One region of the Priestia sp. FSL P4-0332 genome, then DNA from elsewhere that is predicted to be linked to it. Evidence: a T-box and tRNA genes for the amino acid it is inferred to sense, from the RefSeq annotation. Region 1 holds a T-box; the other holds one or more tRNA genes.

The links. The T-box of region 1 lies ahead of thrS (threonine--tRNA ligase). A T-box ahead of a tRNA ligase gene usually reads a tRNA of that ligase, here a tRNA-Thr.
Region 2: it encodes a tRNA-Thr, which carries the amino acid that the T-box ahead of thrS (threonine--tRNA ligase) is inferred to sense. The anticodon was not compared.

What each region holds. Positions count from the first base shown of each region.
Region 1 is NZ_JBBOUA010000001.1:2,426,741-2,435,008, reverse strand. It holds gene MKY06_RS12285 (MarR family winged helix-turn-helix transcriptional regulator) at 1-12, opposite strand, end outside; gene MKY06_RS12280 (MFS transporter) at 269-1,477, shown strand; gene MKY06_RS12275 (amino acid permease) at 1,544-2,944, opposite strand; gene thrS (threonine--tRNA ligase) at 3,709-4,926, opposite strand; T-box leader at 4,980-5,208, opposite strand; T-box leader at 5,248-5,473, opposite strand; gene MKY06_RS12265 (sulfatase-like hydrolase/transferase) at 5,877-7,619, opposite strand; gene MKY06_RS12260 (hypothetical protein) at 7,804-7,983, opposite strand; gene MKY06_RS12255 (cell wall hydrolase) at 8,126-8,268, opposite strand, start outside.
Region 2 is NZ_JBBOUA010000001.1:3,801,666-3,809,933, reverse strand. It holds gene MKY06_RS20070 (TetR/AcrR family transcriptional regulator) at 1-263, opposite strand, end outside; gene MKY06_RS20065 (DHA2 family efflux MFS transporter permease subunit) at 530-2,053, shown strand; gene MKY06_RS20060 (aromatic ring-hydroxylating oxygenase subunit alpha) at 2,089-3,141, opposite strand; tRNA gene MKY06_RS20055 (tRNA-Thr) at 3,352-3,424, shown strand; gene MKY06_RS20050 (ABC transporter ATP-binding protein) at 3,691-4,641, shown strand; gene MKY06_RS20045 (ABC transporter permease/substrate-binding protein) at 4,641-6,164, shown strand; gene MKY06_RS20040 (hypothetical protein) at 6,307-6,477, shown strand; gene MKY06_RS20035 (YwaF family protein) at 6,496-7,242, shown strand; gene MKY06_RS20030 (NAD(P)H-dependent oxidoreductase) at 7,382-7,900, shown strand; gene MKY06_RS20025 (hypothetical protein) at 7,928-8,268, opposite strand, start outside.

The DNA of each region.
Region 1 (8,268 bases):
GCTTTTTGTCACTGTTTTCTCTCCTTTATTCATTTAGTTTATAGGTATAAACTATTCAACTTTAAAAATAGTTTATAGGACTAAACTTTATTCTGTCAATAAATTTATGTCCGACTGTCTTCATATATGATAAAGATAAATAGAAATCCCAAAAGATACCGCTTACATCATCTTTTTTGGTTGTCAAAGCTCCATCACTTAAGTATTATTAGTAATTGACTTCTTTTCAAGGAGATATAAATTTTATACACAGAAAGGGTGATCACACATGAATACAATGCATGCTAATGAGCAGGTCAGTAAGAAAGATTCCTTTCCAATTGCTCTCATCTCGTTGACTCTTGGAGCTTTTGCTATTGGAATGACGGAATTTGTTATTATGGGGATACTGCCTAACGTTGCGGAAGACCTTCATGTTAGCATTTCGACTGCTGGCCAGCTAATTACAAGCTATGCTTTAGGAGTAGCAATCGGCGCGCCAATTTTAACCATTTTTACTCATCGACTTCCTCAAAAGCTTCTGCTTTGTTTACTTATGCTTTTATTTATTCTCGGAAATGCAATTGCTATTATTGCACCCAGCTATGGAATTTTAATGGGAGCTCGTTTAGTTACGGCATTATGTCACGGTACTTTCTTTGGAGTAGGCGCTGTTATTGCTTCACGACTCGTACAACCTCATAAACGTGCAAGTGCTGTCGCAACGATGATGGCAGGTTTAACCATTGCAAATATCATCGGGGTTCCTGTGGGAACATTTATTGGGCAACACTTAGGCTGGAGAGCTTCATTCGGGGCTATTACGATTATGGGGATTATTGCATTTATTGGTATTATTCTGTTTATTCCAAAGCTTGGTCAAGACAAATTAACGGGTCTAAAACAGCAGTTTGCTGCTTTTACTCAACCAAAACTTCTTGTGATGCTTCTTTTAAGCGCAATAGGATGCGGCAGTTTATTTACTGTTTTTACGTACATTACACCGCTTCTTGAAGATGTTACAGGAGTAAGTGAACATAGCGTTACGTGGATACTTGTATTATATGGATGCGGCGTTACGCTCGGAAACGTTGTTGGAGGCAAGCTTGCAGACTGGAAGTTAATGCCTTCGGTTGTAGGTATATTTGCTTTTCTTTGTATTGTGCTGACTATTTTTACGTTTACCGTTAAAAGCCCAACAGCAGCAATTATCACGCTTTTTTTCTGGGGAGCAGCAGCATTTGCTGTAATGCCTGGTATTCAAGTGGAAATTATGAACTTAGCACAGGAAGCACCTGCTTTAGCTTCTACTTCGAATCACTCGTTTGCTAACTTAGGAAATGCTTTTGGCGCCTTTTTCGGGGGCGTGATTATTAACCATATGGGACTCACTTCACTTCCTTGGGTCGGCGCCATTTTTGTAGGAACGGCTTTTGTTATCAGCACTTGTCTTTTTATTGTGGAAACACGCAAAAAACATAGTGAACAATCGTCCTAATTCTCTAACAACCGAACAAAAAATAAAAAAAGAGCCTTTCTTTGCTGAAAGGCTCTTTTTTTATTTTTAACTCGCTTTTTTCATTTCTTTACTTGTTAATCGACTGTGTTTACGAGAATAACCGACATATACAAATATACCAAGCACAATCCATATGCTAAAATACAGCCATGTTGTTTTAGGAAGATTAATCATTAAAAATAAACAAGATAATACAGATAAAATTGGTAAAACAGGTACAAACGGCATTGTAAATCCACGTTTTAAAGTTGGGTGCGTTTTACGTAAGATGATAATGCTGACGCCCACCATGCCGAAAGTTAAAAGAGCTCCGATATTTGCTAAATTCGCAAGTTCTTTTAGATCAATAAACCCTGAAATTAACGCTCCGATAATCCCTACTAGCCAAGTAGAAAGAGTCGGAACTCCTGTTTTCTCATTTGTTTTAGCAAATGCTTTTGGCAGCAAGCCGTCGCGGCTCATGGAGAATAAAATGCGTGTTGCTGCATAAATGTAGGCGAAAATAACAGCCATGATTCCAATGACAGCTCCTGCAGCAATAACTCCTGCCACTGCATTTTGTCCTACTGAATGGAGAACATAGGCCATTGCTTCTGGGACATTCAGTTCTTTGTACGAAACAACTCCGGTCATAACAAGGCATACTGCTACATAAATAATCGTGCAGATCACAAGTGAACTAATAATTCCAATGGGCAAATTGCGCTGCGGATTCTTTACTTCTTCTGCTGATGTAGATAAGGCATCAAAACCTAAGAAAGCAAAAAATACGGCCGCGCCCCCTGTCACAACACCTTCAATTCCATAAGGCATAAAAGGAGTCCAATTAGACGGTTTTACATAAAAAGCTCCTACAATAATAAAGAGAAGGATAATAAATAATTTAACCAGCACCATAAAGTTATTCACTTTTTTACTTTCTTTTGTTCCTCTTGAAAGCAGCCATGTAATAAGAAGTGTAATACAAATAGCAGGAAGGTTCACTAGACCTCCATTTGCAGGGATCGTAATCAATTCTTTTGGCAGTGAAAAACCGAAGCCTTCTAAAAAGTTGTTAAAATAAGAAGACCATCCATTTGCTACTGCTGACATTGTTAACAAATAGACAGAAAGCAACGTCCAGCCCATTAAGTGTGCTACCACTTCGCCGATGGTTGCATATGTATAGGTGTAAACACTCCCAGATACAGGTATAGTTGAAGCAAATTCCGCATAGCACAGCGCTGCAAAACCGCATACAATAGAAGCCAATATAAAAGAAAAAATAACGGCTGGTCCAGCATCGTTAGCAGCTACTAAGCCTGTTAATACTAAAACCCCTGTTCCTATTACGGCTCCAATACCAAGAAGAGTCAAATCGAATGCTCCTAATGTTTTGACTAGAGATTTGTTTTGACTTTGTTCTAATAATTGCTCGATTGACTTCTTTTTAAATAGTTTTCCCAATGCACTCTCTCCTCTCTGTTGCCACTCATCCCTTAAAAAAACTTGAAAATGACGTTTTCCCTATTTGGCTGCGCGTTTTTACTTCAGATACAGAAGTAATTATATAGAAATAATTACTAACTTGTCTATTAGTATACTAATATCATTATATATATTTCAAGAGTTTTTGTAAGCGATTTCTTAATATTGCTCTATTTTGGATTTATAAACTAAATAAAGAGATTATCATTGTGCTTATGTATAATAAGTTTGAATAAAAATAATATTCTAAAAAATTATTTTATATGTTTTTAGATAACTTTTTTACTAACTATCTTCAGATATAAATTCCTGACCTAGAGATTATTTACAGAACAATGAATGTTTTATCTTACCCGGTGTTATAATGATGAAAACTGAAGTGTATGAAGGGCGGAGAGAGATGCTTAACTTACTTATGGGCTGTATTTTACTAGCATTAGGAGTGTACTTTATGTTTAAATTTCTTTTTTACTCTCCTTCTAAAAAAAAGCGAAATCAGCAGAACATGAACAAACCATCAGATGAGGCTTCAGCTTCATCCCGTACAAACGATTCGAATGGAATAAGATAAATTTTTTTATAAAATACCGGCGTTTGTCTAAGGCAAAAGTTATACTGCTGATATATATTATCTTATACCCTTCTAGTTCAATATTCCCTTCATTTTGGTGTAAGACAAGATGAAGGGAATCACTATCCGACTTAAAAAAATCGGATTTTTCTATTTAGTAAGGTAAATAGCTTCAATAAACTCTGTTTGAATTCTTTTCTTTATTCAAGTGTACAGCTGCCTCTTCCACACTTACTGTTCCTATATTTTTCTTCCCGTGCTTTCGCATAGCAAGCGATTCATTTTCCACTTCTTTATCTCCTATCACGGCCATATAAGGAACTTTCTGCATTTCTGCTTCTCGAATTTTCAGCCCTATTTTTTCAATGCGATCGTCTACTTCAACACGATACCCTTTTAACTCCAGCTCGTGTTTCACTTTATATGCATATTCCACATGCGGCGGTGCAATAGGCAATAGTTTGAGTTGAACAGGAGCTAACCAAAGAGGAAATTGACCTTCGTAATGTTCAATCAAGACGGCCATAAATCGTTCAACGGAACCGTATATAGCGCGGTGAATCATTACGGGACGATGAGGTTTATTGTCTTCTCCAATATACATACAGTCAAACTTCTCTGGCATTAAGAAATCAAGCTGAACTGTTCCGCACTGCCAGCTGCGACCTAAGGAATCTAAAATATGAAAATCGATTTTCGGCCCATAAAAAGCTCCGTCTCCTTCATTCACCTGATAGTCTAAGCCTTTTTCACTTAACACAGATTGAAGCGACTTTTCTGCTTGGTTCCATGTTTCAATATTTCCCATGAATTTTTCAGGTCGTGTGGATAGCTCCACTTTGTAATCGAAGCCAAAATGTGAGTAAAAGTCATGGATAAACGCTAGAATGCGGCTAATCTCAGCTTCGATCTGACTGAGTTCTACGAATAAATGAGCGTCGTCCTGTGTGAATGAACGGACTCTTAGCAATCCGTTTAAAGATCCAGAAAGCTCGTGACGGTGAACTAATCCAAGCTCTGCGTATCGAATCGGAAGTTCTCGGTAGCTTCTTCGCTTGCTGCTAAACAATAAAATGGCTCCCGGACAATTCATCGGTTTAATCGCATAGTTTTGTTCGTCAACATTTGAAAAATACATATTCTCATGATAGTGCTCCCAGTGCCCTGATTGTTCCCACAGCTCCTGTTTCATCATGATGGGTGTTTTTATCTCTTGATAGCCTGCTTTATAATGCTTTTGTTTCCAGTAGTTCTCTAACTCGTTTCGAATAATCATTCCGTTAGGTAAGAAAAATGGCATACCAGGAGCTTCTTCTATTGACATAAACAGCTCCAGTTCTTGACCTAATTTTTGATGATTTCGCTTTTCTGCTTCCATTTGTTTTGACATGTTCATTCCTCCAATATGTTTTTATTTAACAAAAAAACCGCACTCTTCCCTAGTAAAGGGACGAATGCGGCCGTGGTACCACCCTAATTCCGTAAAATACCCATACGTATTTTACGCTTAAAAAGATAACGGTTCTACCGGTTGCGGTTTCAGTGTATACACATTCCCCGCCGCAGCTCCAAGGTGGTAAATTCATTTCGTTTTCTAAGGGTTCTCAGCCAGTGACCCTACTCTCTGTAAAGAAAATTCAAAAATGATTCATGTCCTTTTCATTGCTTGTATATTCTTTTTTTCTACATAAAAAACCGCACTCATCCCTAGTGAAGGGACGAATGCGGCCGTGGTACCACCCTAATTCCGTAAAATACCCATACGTATTTTACGCTTAAAAAGATAACGGTTTTACCGATTGCAGTTTCAGTTATGCACGTTCCCTGCAATAGCTCTAAGGTGGTAAATTAGATGATTTCTTAAGGGCTCTCAGCCAGTGGCCCTATTCTCTGCGAAGAAAACAGCATCTAATTCGTGTCCTTTTCATTGCCAAATACTGTTTATTAGTTGTTAAAAGCGATTATAGTGTATAAATTTAACAGAAGTCAAGAAGTAATTTTTTATTTTTTAATGGTATAGAATTACTTTATGCTTAAATTTTTGAAAAGTTACTTAAGAATACACGGACTGAAAAAGTTTTTTATTATACTATTAACGACTACTTTTCATTCTTATTTTCACCTTTATTTTCATAACAATAAAGGCGAAAAAGAAAGATACTATAAGTCCTTATTTGTTTTATCTAAGCGGTATTAACGAAGTGAAACCCAATACTATCCCAAATCAGAACAAATAACATAGCACAAGCATTATCAGGTTTTTTATTTATATACTAAAATATTAAATACACCTTTTTCTGCTCACCCAAATAGTTGACTTCAATCCGTAGAAACTATTTTTTATCTATCTTTAGAGGGAAGCTCATCATTCATGCTTCCACTTTGCGGAAAAATCCGTTTTTTCCTGATTTGTTCTTTAAGAATAACATCAAGCTGCCGCTGAACTTTCCTTGTTTCATTTGTCGAAAAATACAGGTGAGCCAGATTTACTGTTTCTAACGGATCCTTGGTCAAATTGTACATTTCAATTTGATCGGGAACACGTGTTGTTTTAAGGGTAGTAAAACTTACAGGGTAACCTTCATATTGCTCCCGGTGATTGACTTTATCTTTTTCTTCAGCTGCTGACCAAAATTGCGGATTATCATGATAACGAGCGTATTTCCAAATTTCCTTTCCTGCCGCTGACGAAAACTCGACAATGACCGCTTGAATGTGATTAGGCTGAACAACTGACGGGTAGCTTTCTCCTAAAAAATTTGTTTGGTGAAGTCCTTTTGTCGGGTCATCATCCGTCATGAAGAAAATCGGTGTTTGCACTTGCTCAAGAGACGATTCTCCTCGAAGTATACCTGACAGGTCTCGCCCAACAAATGGATGTACTTCCGTATGACTTTTTTGTAATTGCTTTTGAACAGCGGAAGCATCGATATTAGCTAAACTAAGCATTGTCGGAATCAAGTCAACGTGACTAGTCATCAGGTCTGTACGTTGATAATTGGGAAATAAACATTTGTTGTGAATGAGAAGCGGAACGTGAATAGATTCTTCATACATGTTGTACCATTTTTGATGTAGTCCACCGTGAGCTCCAAGCAAATCACCATGATCAGAGGTAAAAATAATAATTGTATTTTCATAGAACGAAGATTGTTCGATGGTCCGAAGAACTTTTAAAATTTGTTTATCAACATTTTTTTGCAGCTGATAATACAAGCGCCGGTAGAAGCTAGAATTTGGCGTCGGCTGCAGCGCTTTTGGATAGATGTATTTATAGCTGCTTTGAGCGCTAGGCTTTGTTTGCAAAGATTCTCTAATGGTAGGTGGCGGATCGATGTTCGGAATCGTCTCATCAATAGAAAACTGAAACATAGGAAGGTGTTTGGTAATCGCTCCAAACAGCGCAATGTCATGCGGGTTCACAAACGAACCTACCATGAGCCAAGGCTGCGCAGTCGCTTGATGTTCTAATCGTTGAATAAGCTCTATGATTTCCTCTGCATATATTTCGTCTCGTCCGCTCACTCCAACGGCCGCGGATGAACCAGAATTGTGCGGGTTTCTCCCTTCCGGTTCTGGACCAATCCACCCTGAAAACCCAAACTTTTCAAGCTTATTAGCCTGTTGATAGAGGCACTCTTTCTCTAGATCCGGTATTCCTGTTTGCATCTGGTAGCTAGAAAAAACGTTATGTGTTCCTGGAATTAAGATGTTCTCATCAGAAATGTGCCATTTTCCTTTATAAAAGGTTTGATACCCAGCCTGCTTAAAATAATCTCCCATCGTCGGGATGGTATTAGGCTGCAGCCAAAACATATCAGGATCTTGTGACTTCTTTGCGATACCTTGTGTTTGCGTAACTCCGTGCAAGGAAGGATACTGCCCTGTAAACAATGTAGCTCGACTTGGTGAACAGGCTGTAGAACCGACGTAGTGACGGGTAAATTCCATTCCATGCTGTTTTAAAAATTCATGTGCTTTTAAATGTTTTTTTCGCCACTTTTTTAGTTCTTTACTTTCATATAAGGGTGGAAATCGCTCCTCGTCCACGATAATTAACAAAAAATTAGGCTGCTTCTGCATGTTTACTCCTCCGCGTGTTTATCAAATTTTCTGTATTGATAAACTATGTAAAAAGCACTTTTTTTAGAAGAACGGAGTACGATTCATGTCTTTTTATGCCCAAACAAAAAAGACTTGGAGGATTTCTCTAAGTCTTTCATAGCTCATTTCAATACGATATTCCTTATTTTTTGTATGCTTTTAGCTACTGATTTCGTTTATAGGTACCAATGATACTAGGTATACCTACAATTATGCTTATCATAAAACTCCACATCATATAGCGCCAATCCCCTGTAAAAAGCGCTACTCCCATAAAAAAAACGAGCTGACCAGCAAGAGCTAACCATGAAGCTATCCAAGCAAACATCATATTCTCTTTCACGTTATCACCTCATATTTTTAAGTATGAATGACTTCTTATATTTTACCATTAAATTCCAATTTTAAAGGTTGTTCTACTGTTTATTTTATGTACATAACTAAAAAAGCTAATAGCAGCGCGCAGCTAGCCATTAGCTTTTTCATCATTTTGCAAATACATGATGTCCTATTTTAATTGTTTCTTGTTTTTGGCGCAGCCATTGATCTCCCGTTTTATCAGGATTAAAGAAGAATAATGAACCTTTTCCTTGACCCTGGAAGTTAATTGCTTCTTCTACAGCTTTTT
Region 2 (8,268 bases), 1.4 Mb from region 1:
TGTGCATCAATCTGTTTAACAAATACATCTACATCGGTCAGGCTTTTACCAACCAGCAGCTGGTTTCGCTCTTGTTCAATTGTTGTATGGAGCCAGGTAAAAACAGCGATTAATAATTCATTTTTTGAAGAAAAATAGTTGTAGAATGTTCCTTTTGAAATGCCGCTATAATCAATGATGTCTTGAATAGACGTAGCTTGAAATCCTTTTTCAACGAAGAGATGGTGTGCATTTTTTACAACTTGCTGTTTTCGGTTATTCATTATTATCACCTAAATATAAAATTAGACTCATGGTCCAACTTTATGATACATGATTTAAAGCGTTTACACAAATGTTCTTTTTTTAAAAAATGGACGATATCACGACAATGTATTGATATAAAAGGGTTATAGGAGTAAAAAAGTCGGTAAAATAAAGGACATGAACGCAAGATTTTTCGCTTGCATAAATTGAACTCACAGTATAATATACTCTATGTAGAACATGTGTCTAAAAAAATGAACTTGAAGTATAAGGAGGTACAATAATGAGTCAATCGATAAATCAAATGGAAAAGCCGCCTTATGGCATAATTGCTATTTTGTTAATAGGCGCTTTTATCTCATTGTTGAATGAAACGTTATTAAACGTGGCGCTGCCATCTATTATGAAAGACTTAGATGTGACAACGTCAACTGTCCAGTGGCTTTCTACTGGTTATATGTTAGTGAATGGTATTATGATTCCAACTACCGCTTTTTTAATTCAGCGCTATTCTGTCAGAGGCTTATTTTTAACGGCTATGACTTTATTTACAGCAGGAACAATACTTGCCGGCGCTTCGCCCGTATTTTCGGTATTGTTAACCGCTCGTATTATTCAAGCATCAGGCGCAGCCATTATGATGCCGCTTTTAATGAACGTATTGCTCACAAGTTTTCCATTAGAAAAACGCGGAGCTGCGATGGGGATTTTCGGTTTAGTTATGATTTTTGCTCCGGCAATTGGTCCTACATTATCAGGGTGGCTAATTGAACACTATGAGTGGAGAATGCTGTTCCACCTTGTTACGCCAATCGCGGCAATTGTATTAATAGGCTCTTTCTTCCTATTAAAAGACAAAAAAGAAAAAGTGGAAATCAATTTGGATTTCCTATCACTTGTGTTATCTACGATTGGATTTGGAGGACTTCTATACGGGTTTAGCTCAGCAGGGGATAAAGGCTGGGATTCTGTGGAAGTATACGGCACCATTATCGTAGGAGCTGTGGCGCTGATTTTATTTATTACGCGTCAGTTCAAGCTGAAAACACCTATGCTTGAATTCCGAATTTTTAAATATCCAATGTTTGCTTTATCATCAACGATTTCAATGGTGATCACAATGGCATTATTCTCAGCCATGCTGCTAATGCCAATTTATGTTCAAACGGTACGAGGCATTTCTCCGCTTCATTCAGGATTACTAATGCTTCCGGGTGCGCTGCTAATGGGTGTGATGTCACCGATTACCGGAAAATTATTTGATAAATTCGGAGCGCGTGCACTGGCTGTAACGGGTCTAACGATTACAGCCGTTACGACGTATTTCTTCAGTAACTTAGAGCTTGATACGACGTATACAACGCTCATTACGCTTTACACGCTTCGCATGTTCGGAATGTCTATGGTGATGATGCCGGTTATGACAAACGGGTTAAATCAGCTGCCGCAGCGCTTTAATCCGCATGGTACTGCGATGAATAACACGCTTCAACAAGTATCGGGAGCTATTGGTTCGGCTCTTTTAGTAACGGTGATGTCAAACCGTACAGCTACGCATGCAAAAGAGCTCGCTCAAGATGCAATGAGCGGAGCAGGAGCAGCGAATGCAACGGCAGCCGGGGCAGCTCAAATGAAAGAACAAATTGGGATGCAGGCAATGGTACAAGGAATTAACGATGCGTTTGCCGTCTCAGTAGTACTAGTGGTGGTTGCCTTAATTCTTTCATTGTTTATGAAACGCGCCACGCCGGCAAGTGAAGATGAAGTGATAAAGGAAAAAGCAGGACGCGAGCAGTTTGCTAAATAAAAAAGAAATCCCCGCTGAGACAGCGGGGATTTCTTTTAGCTTGTATATCTAAAGCTTAAGCCCATTTTCTTTAATAATTTCCGGTAGCCGATGGACGTTTGATCAGCCATAATATGCGCTTCCATCTGCAGGTCTAAAGGCAAGTCTTCAGGTTTTTGGTTTTCAACCATTTCACGGTCTTCGTCAAAGACGCGAAGGTTAAAGTCATACACACCTTCAACGGGAGAATCTTTGTCAAAGTTTCGAGCGATTGGTGCGAATAAACGTGTTTCGCGGGCTGAAATAGGAGAGACTGCATTCATAATCCACAGCTCTGCGCCTTCTGGGAAGTATACTTTTAGCGTAGCTGTAAACGGCGGATAAACATCAAAGACGCGAAGCCATTTAAAATCAGGTGGATTTAAATGCTGCTGTTCTTTGGAATAATTGCTCACGGTGCTGGTATATTCTACATGAAGCCCATAGTCTGTATCGCTTACTTTATATTTAGGCACAAAGGCGTTGTTTCGATCACCAAATGTGTCCGTGTGCACCCAAGCAAAATGAGCTACGTCTAAAAAGCCTTCCATTTGACGACCGGCCGAACCCATGATATCAAAGCCCGGACAAACAATTTGCTGAAAATCAGGGTCCTCCCAAGCATCGAAGTAAGGCAGGTTATCTTGTTCTCCTGTCAGGGAAGTCCATACTAATCCAAATCGTTCAATAACTGGATAGACGGCCATACACAGGCGGGGAGAAATGTTGGCATCAGGGTGAGCTGGAATCGACGTGCATGCGCCGTCCGTTGCATAGCGGAAGCCGTGGTAAGGACAGACAATTTCATCATCTTCCACCCAGCCCATGCTAAGCGGGGTGCCTCGGTGAACGCATAAATCACGAGCCGCTACTACTTTGTTTGTCGTGCGGTATAGAACTAGATTTACATCTAGTAGTTTTACGGACGTTGGTTTCTCTGTTACATCACTGCAGCGGGCGACCGGGTACCAATACTTGGCGAGCGTCGTCCAATCTTCCAGGCTGAACGTGCAGTCTCTTGGGTAGGGAGTTGCCGTTTTTGATTTGGTCATGGTTGGTTGTTGTTCCATCTATTTTCTTCCCTTCTTTTGTAAGCTCTTTTACTAAGGGTAATATAAAAAAAGAAAATTCACACAATTTATGTAAGGAGTTCTAACATAAAATATGGAACTTTGTAGAAAGTGCGAATTTCAGAAGACGCAAATTAGAGAATATACCAATAAAAAAATTTAAAAAAGCGCTTCCTAAATAAATTTAAACGTGATATAATTTTCCAAGACGCTGGTGTAGCTCAGTAGGTAGAGCACTTGCATGGTAAGCAAGAGGTCGCAGGTTCGATCCCTGTCGCTAGCATACTAAAAAAACCTTCTTTCTTGTTGAAAGAAGGTTTTTTTATTTGTGTTGACTTTAAAATTCTTCTCCGAATTATTCTTCCCCGCCTTGTGAAAACTTTAACAGTTTGATAGCCTTATTAGGAGGCTGTGAGAAAACATGTGTATCTTTTCCACTATGTCTTATGAATCATATTTAGAAATATTCTTAAAAGAATGTTTATTGCCTCTAAGTATTGGGTACACGAAACTAGGGGTTAAATTTCAACAGGGAGTGTGAACGATAATTTGATTACGTTTAAGAATGTGTCAAAGCAATATCCAGACGGTACGACCGCCGTGAAAAATATTAATCTAGAAATTAAAGAAGGGGAGTTTTTCGTTTTAATTGGTCCGAGTGGGTGTGGGAAGACAACCACCTTAAAAATGATTAACCGTCTTCATGATATTACCGAAGGAGAACTATACATAAAAGATAAGCTCGTATCGGCCCACAACATACATAAGTTACGCTGGAACATTGGCTATGTCCTGCAGCAGATTGCTCTTTTTCCTCATATGACCATTGCTGAAAATATAGCCATTGTACCCGAGATGAAGCATTGGAAGAAAAACAAAATCAAAACGCGCATTGATGAACTGCTTACCTTGGTAGGACTAGACCCAAAGCAATATAGAAACCGAAAGCCGTCTGAGCTCTCAGGTGGCCAGCAGCAACGTGTAGGTGTAGCACGTGCCCTCGCAGCCGATCCCCCCGTTATTTTAATGGACGAACCCTTTAGTGCCCTCGATCCGTTAAGCCGCGAACAGCTTCAGCAAGATATTATTAGCTTAAAAGAAAAAATCAAAAAAACATTTGTGTTTGTTACGCATGATATGAGCGAAGCGATGACGCTTGGAGATCGTATCTGCCTGATGAAAGATGGGGAAATTGTTCAAGTTGGAACCCCGGAGGAATTCATTCAAAAGCCTAAAAATGAATTTGTAAAAACATTTATTGGAAATCAAGGCAATGCTTTATTTGAGACATTGGATATGTTTGTCAAAGAAAGTGAACAGCCAGACGTAGAGCCTACTGAAGAGCTAGCTTCAACCGCCACTGTTCAGCAGGCAATGGACGCCCTTTACGACCATGAAGCAATAGCCGTGAAAAAAGGGAGCAAACGCATTGGCGTTGTAACGCGCAAAAACCTATTAGCGTTTCTTTCTGATAAAACGAAAGAAGGAGGAACGCTGTAATGAATGCACTAAGCACATTATTAGATCAACGAGGAGATGCACTGTTTCAAGCTCTTCTTGAACACATTCAAATTTCCGTACTGGCTCTTGTTATCGCCGTATTAATTTCAGTGCCGCTCGGACTGTACTTAACGAGGCATGACGGCATTGCTGAACCGATCATTGGCGTAACAGCCGTACTGCAAACCATTCCTTCACTCGCTTTATTAGGATTACTGATTCCTCTTGTCGGAATTGGAACCTTTCCCGCGGTTATTGCACTGTTTTTATATTCGCTTCTTCCTATTGTACGAAATACATATACCGGAATTAAAGAAGTGGACCCATCTTTAATTGAAGCATCCAAAGCCATGGGGATGAACTCGTGGAGACGATTAATCAAAGTAGAACTTCCTCTAGCACTTCCTGTCATTATGGCCGGAATTCGCACAGCGATGGTACTCATTATTGGTACAGCGACAATCGTGGCTCTTATCGGAGCGGGCGGACTCGGAAGCTTAATTTTGCTTGGTATTGACCGAAGCGATAATAGTTTGATTTTATTAGGAGCCATTCCAGCCGCATTATTAGCGCTTATTTTTGATGGAATTCTGCGAACGATTGAACACTCAGCTAAAAAAGGGTCCAAAAAACGCTCGTTTATTATGATCATCGTATTAATACTCATTCTTGTTTCTCCGTTTGCAGCGATGAGCGCAACAAAACCAGACCTTGTTATCGGAGGGAAGATTGGTGCAGAACAAGATATTTTAATTAATATGTACAAAGAATTAATTGAAGATCAAACCGATATGAAAGTAAATCTACGTTCGTCGCTTGGGAAAACGGTATTTGTATTTGAGGCTCTGCGTAACAAGGAAATTGATTTGTACCCTGAATATACGGGTACAGCCATTGTGACGCATCTAAAGGAACAGCCGGACAGCAAAGATGAAACAGAGGTGTACAAGCAGGCAAAAGAAGGATTTCAAAAGAAATTCGGCCTTGTCTATTTAGATCCAATGAAGTTTAATAATACGTACACATTGACCGTAACAAAAGAATTCGCTAAAGAAAATAATCTAACAACTATTTCAGATTTGGCAAATGCAACAGATAAAGTAAAAGCAGGGTTTACGCTTGAGTTTAAAGATCGTGAAGACGGCTATGTAGGCATTCAAAAAGAATATGGCCTTACCTTCCCGAATATTAAAACGGTGGAGCCGAAGCTTCGCTATCGCGCTGTAGAAAAAGGCGATATTAACGTGCTTGATGCTTACGCAACGGACCCTGAAATCAAACAGTTTGGTTTGAAAGTCTTAAAAGACGATCAGCAGTTCTTCCCTCCGTATCAAGGAGCGCCTGTGCTTCGTGAAGATACGCTAAAAGAGCACCCTGAACTGAAAAAAATCTTAAATCAACTGGGCGGTAAAATCAGTGATGACGAAATGCGTGAAATGAACTATCAAGTAAATGCGAAAGGAAAAACGGCTGAAGAAGTTGCTCATCAATTCTTAGTGAAAAAAGGATTAATTAAGGAGTAAAAACGAAGAAAAAAGCTAGGACAACAGTATGTTAGTTGAAAGAAAATCCGAACGATGAATCGTTCGGATCTTTTTATTTTAGTTGTTTCTAGCAGTTGATTGGAGGGCAACGCGAAGACTCCCGCGGAAAGCGAAGCCTTGCATGGAAATCAACTGCGGTGCAAGAAGTGATCCATACTTGATTATTTACTCCATTCGTCCGTCTTTAGATTGGCGTGATTTCGTTATGTCTCAATCTCTTTTTAATGCGGGAGAAGCATTAATGAAAATGAGGCCTTATGAACAAGCTAAAGGTACCGAATTTGTTTTCTGATGGAAGGGAGGCGCTTTTATGAATTCATTTTTTACGTGTCATCCTGTACAACATTCCTTTCAGCTTTTTTCAGTTGAACATCTTGTAACTTTAGCTATTATCGTGATCATAGGAGCATTTATTTTTTTGTGTCGAAAGCAGCTGCGAAAAAAGATGTTTGTGTTCATTTTGCTTTCACTGATTCTAATTGCTTCAGAAACAGCCTACCAGGCTTGGGAAATCAGCTGCCATCAGTGGTCCGCTGAAACTTCCTTGCCTCTTCAGCTCAGCGATATAGTCGTGCTGCTGGCTGCTGTTATGCTGATAACCAAAAGCAGGCTTCTTTTTTATTTTGTGTACTTCGCAGGAATCAGCAGCTCTGTTCAAGCGATGATTACCCCGGACCTTGGCGGCTATGCGTATGCCCAGTTTCGCTATGTGCAGTTTTATGTATCGCATGGCGGTGTGGTACTTGCTTGCTGTATGCTAATTGCTGTCTGCAGATATGAGCCGACGTTTCGTTCTTTATGGGTAAGCGTAGTATCTGTTAATCTGTACGGAGGTTTTATCTATGCTATGAATCGTTTACTCGGGGCGAATTATTTATATATGATGAAAAAGCCAGAGCACGCTTCCTTACTGGATGTTCTTGGACCTCATCCTTGGTATTTAGTATGGATTGAAGGAATCATGATTCTTTGCTTTCTTGTCCTTTATCTGCCGTTTTGGGTACATAAAAAAATTAAAGGTGATAAAAACAAAGTCAATTTTATTGAAGCAGAATGATAATACTGGTAGTTTATAAGTGTAAACTAACTCAGATTTTCTGAAGGAAAAGGAAAGAATGACTGAACAAGCCGTTAGAGGCAAGCATAAAAATAGAAAAGAATAAAGCAAGCACAAATATCAGAAGGAGAGTATCAAAATGAAAACACTGGTTATTTTAGCGCATCCAAGCTTAGCATCTTCTCGTATTAATAAAGCGTGGGCAGAGCGAGTAAAAAAAGAAGAGAATGTGTACGTTCATGATTTATACGCAAACTATCCCGATTTCAAAATTGATGTAGAAAAAGAGCAGGAGTTAGCTGTTCAATTCGATCGTATTGTTTTTCAATTTCCATTTTACTGGTACAGCTCACCAGCACTCTTAAAAGAGTGGCAAGATGTTGTCTTAACATACGGCTGGGCTTATGGAAGCAAAGGTACTAAACTTCAGGGAAAAGAGTTTGTCGTAGCTACTTCGACAGGGGGCCCTGCAGAAGCTTATCAAGAAGGGGGATACAACCGTTACCCAATGAATCATCTGCTTCTTCCTTTTCAAGCTATGGCAAATTTAACAGGTATGAAGTTTCAAACGCCATTTTTATTTCAAGGAGCAGGCGGTGATCTGAGTGACAAAGTTATTCAAGATAGTGCAGAAAGCTACGCTCGATTACTAAGATAATAAAAAAAGCCGCGTCACAGCGGCTTTTTAATTTGCGTTTGTTCGTGAGAAAGAAGTAAGCAGCTTTTGAGGAGCGATATCTAATCCTTCAATCAGTAGTCCTGTCATAGCCGTTAGACTCCCGACTTCAAAAGATTCCCCGGCTCTCCAAAATGCTGATTCACCTTGTTTGATATAAATTTTCAGTCCGTTATCGCCAGCTACCCAGCCTTCCCCGTGAACGACTAAAAGAAGCTGTGGAATCGTAGCTTCTTGACGAGGGGTATAATCATTTTCTTGAAAAGATAAAAAGCTGATTTTGACATCTCCAGTATGAGAAAGTAATGGGTTTACTTTATAGGTAGAATGAAGAAAGGAACGCTCTTCTT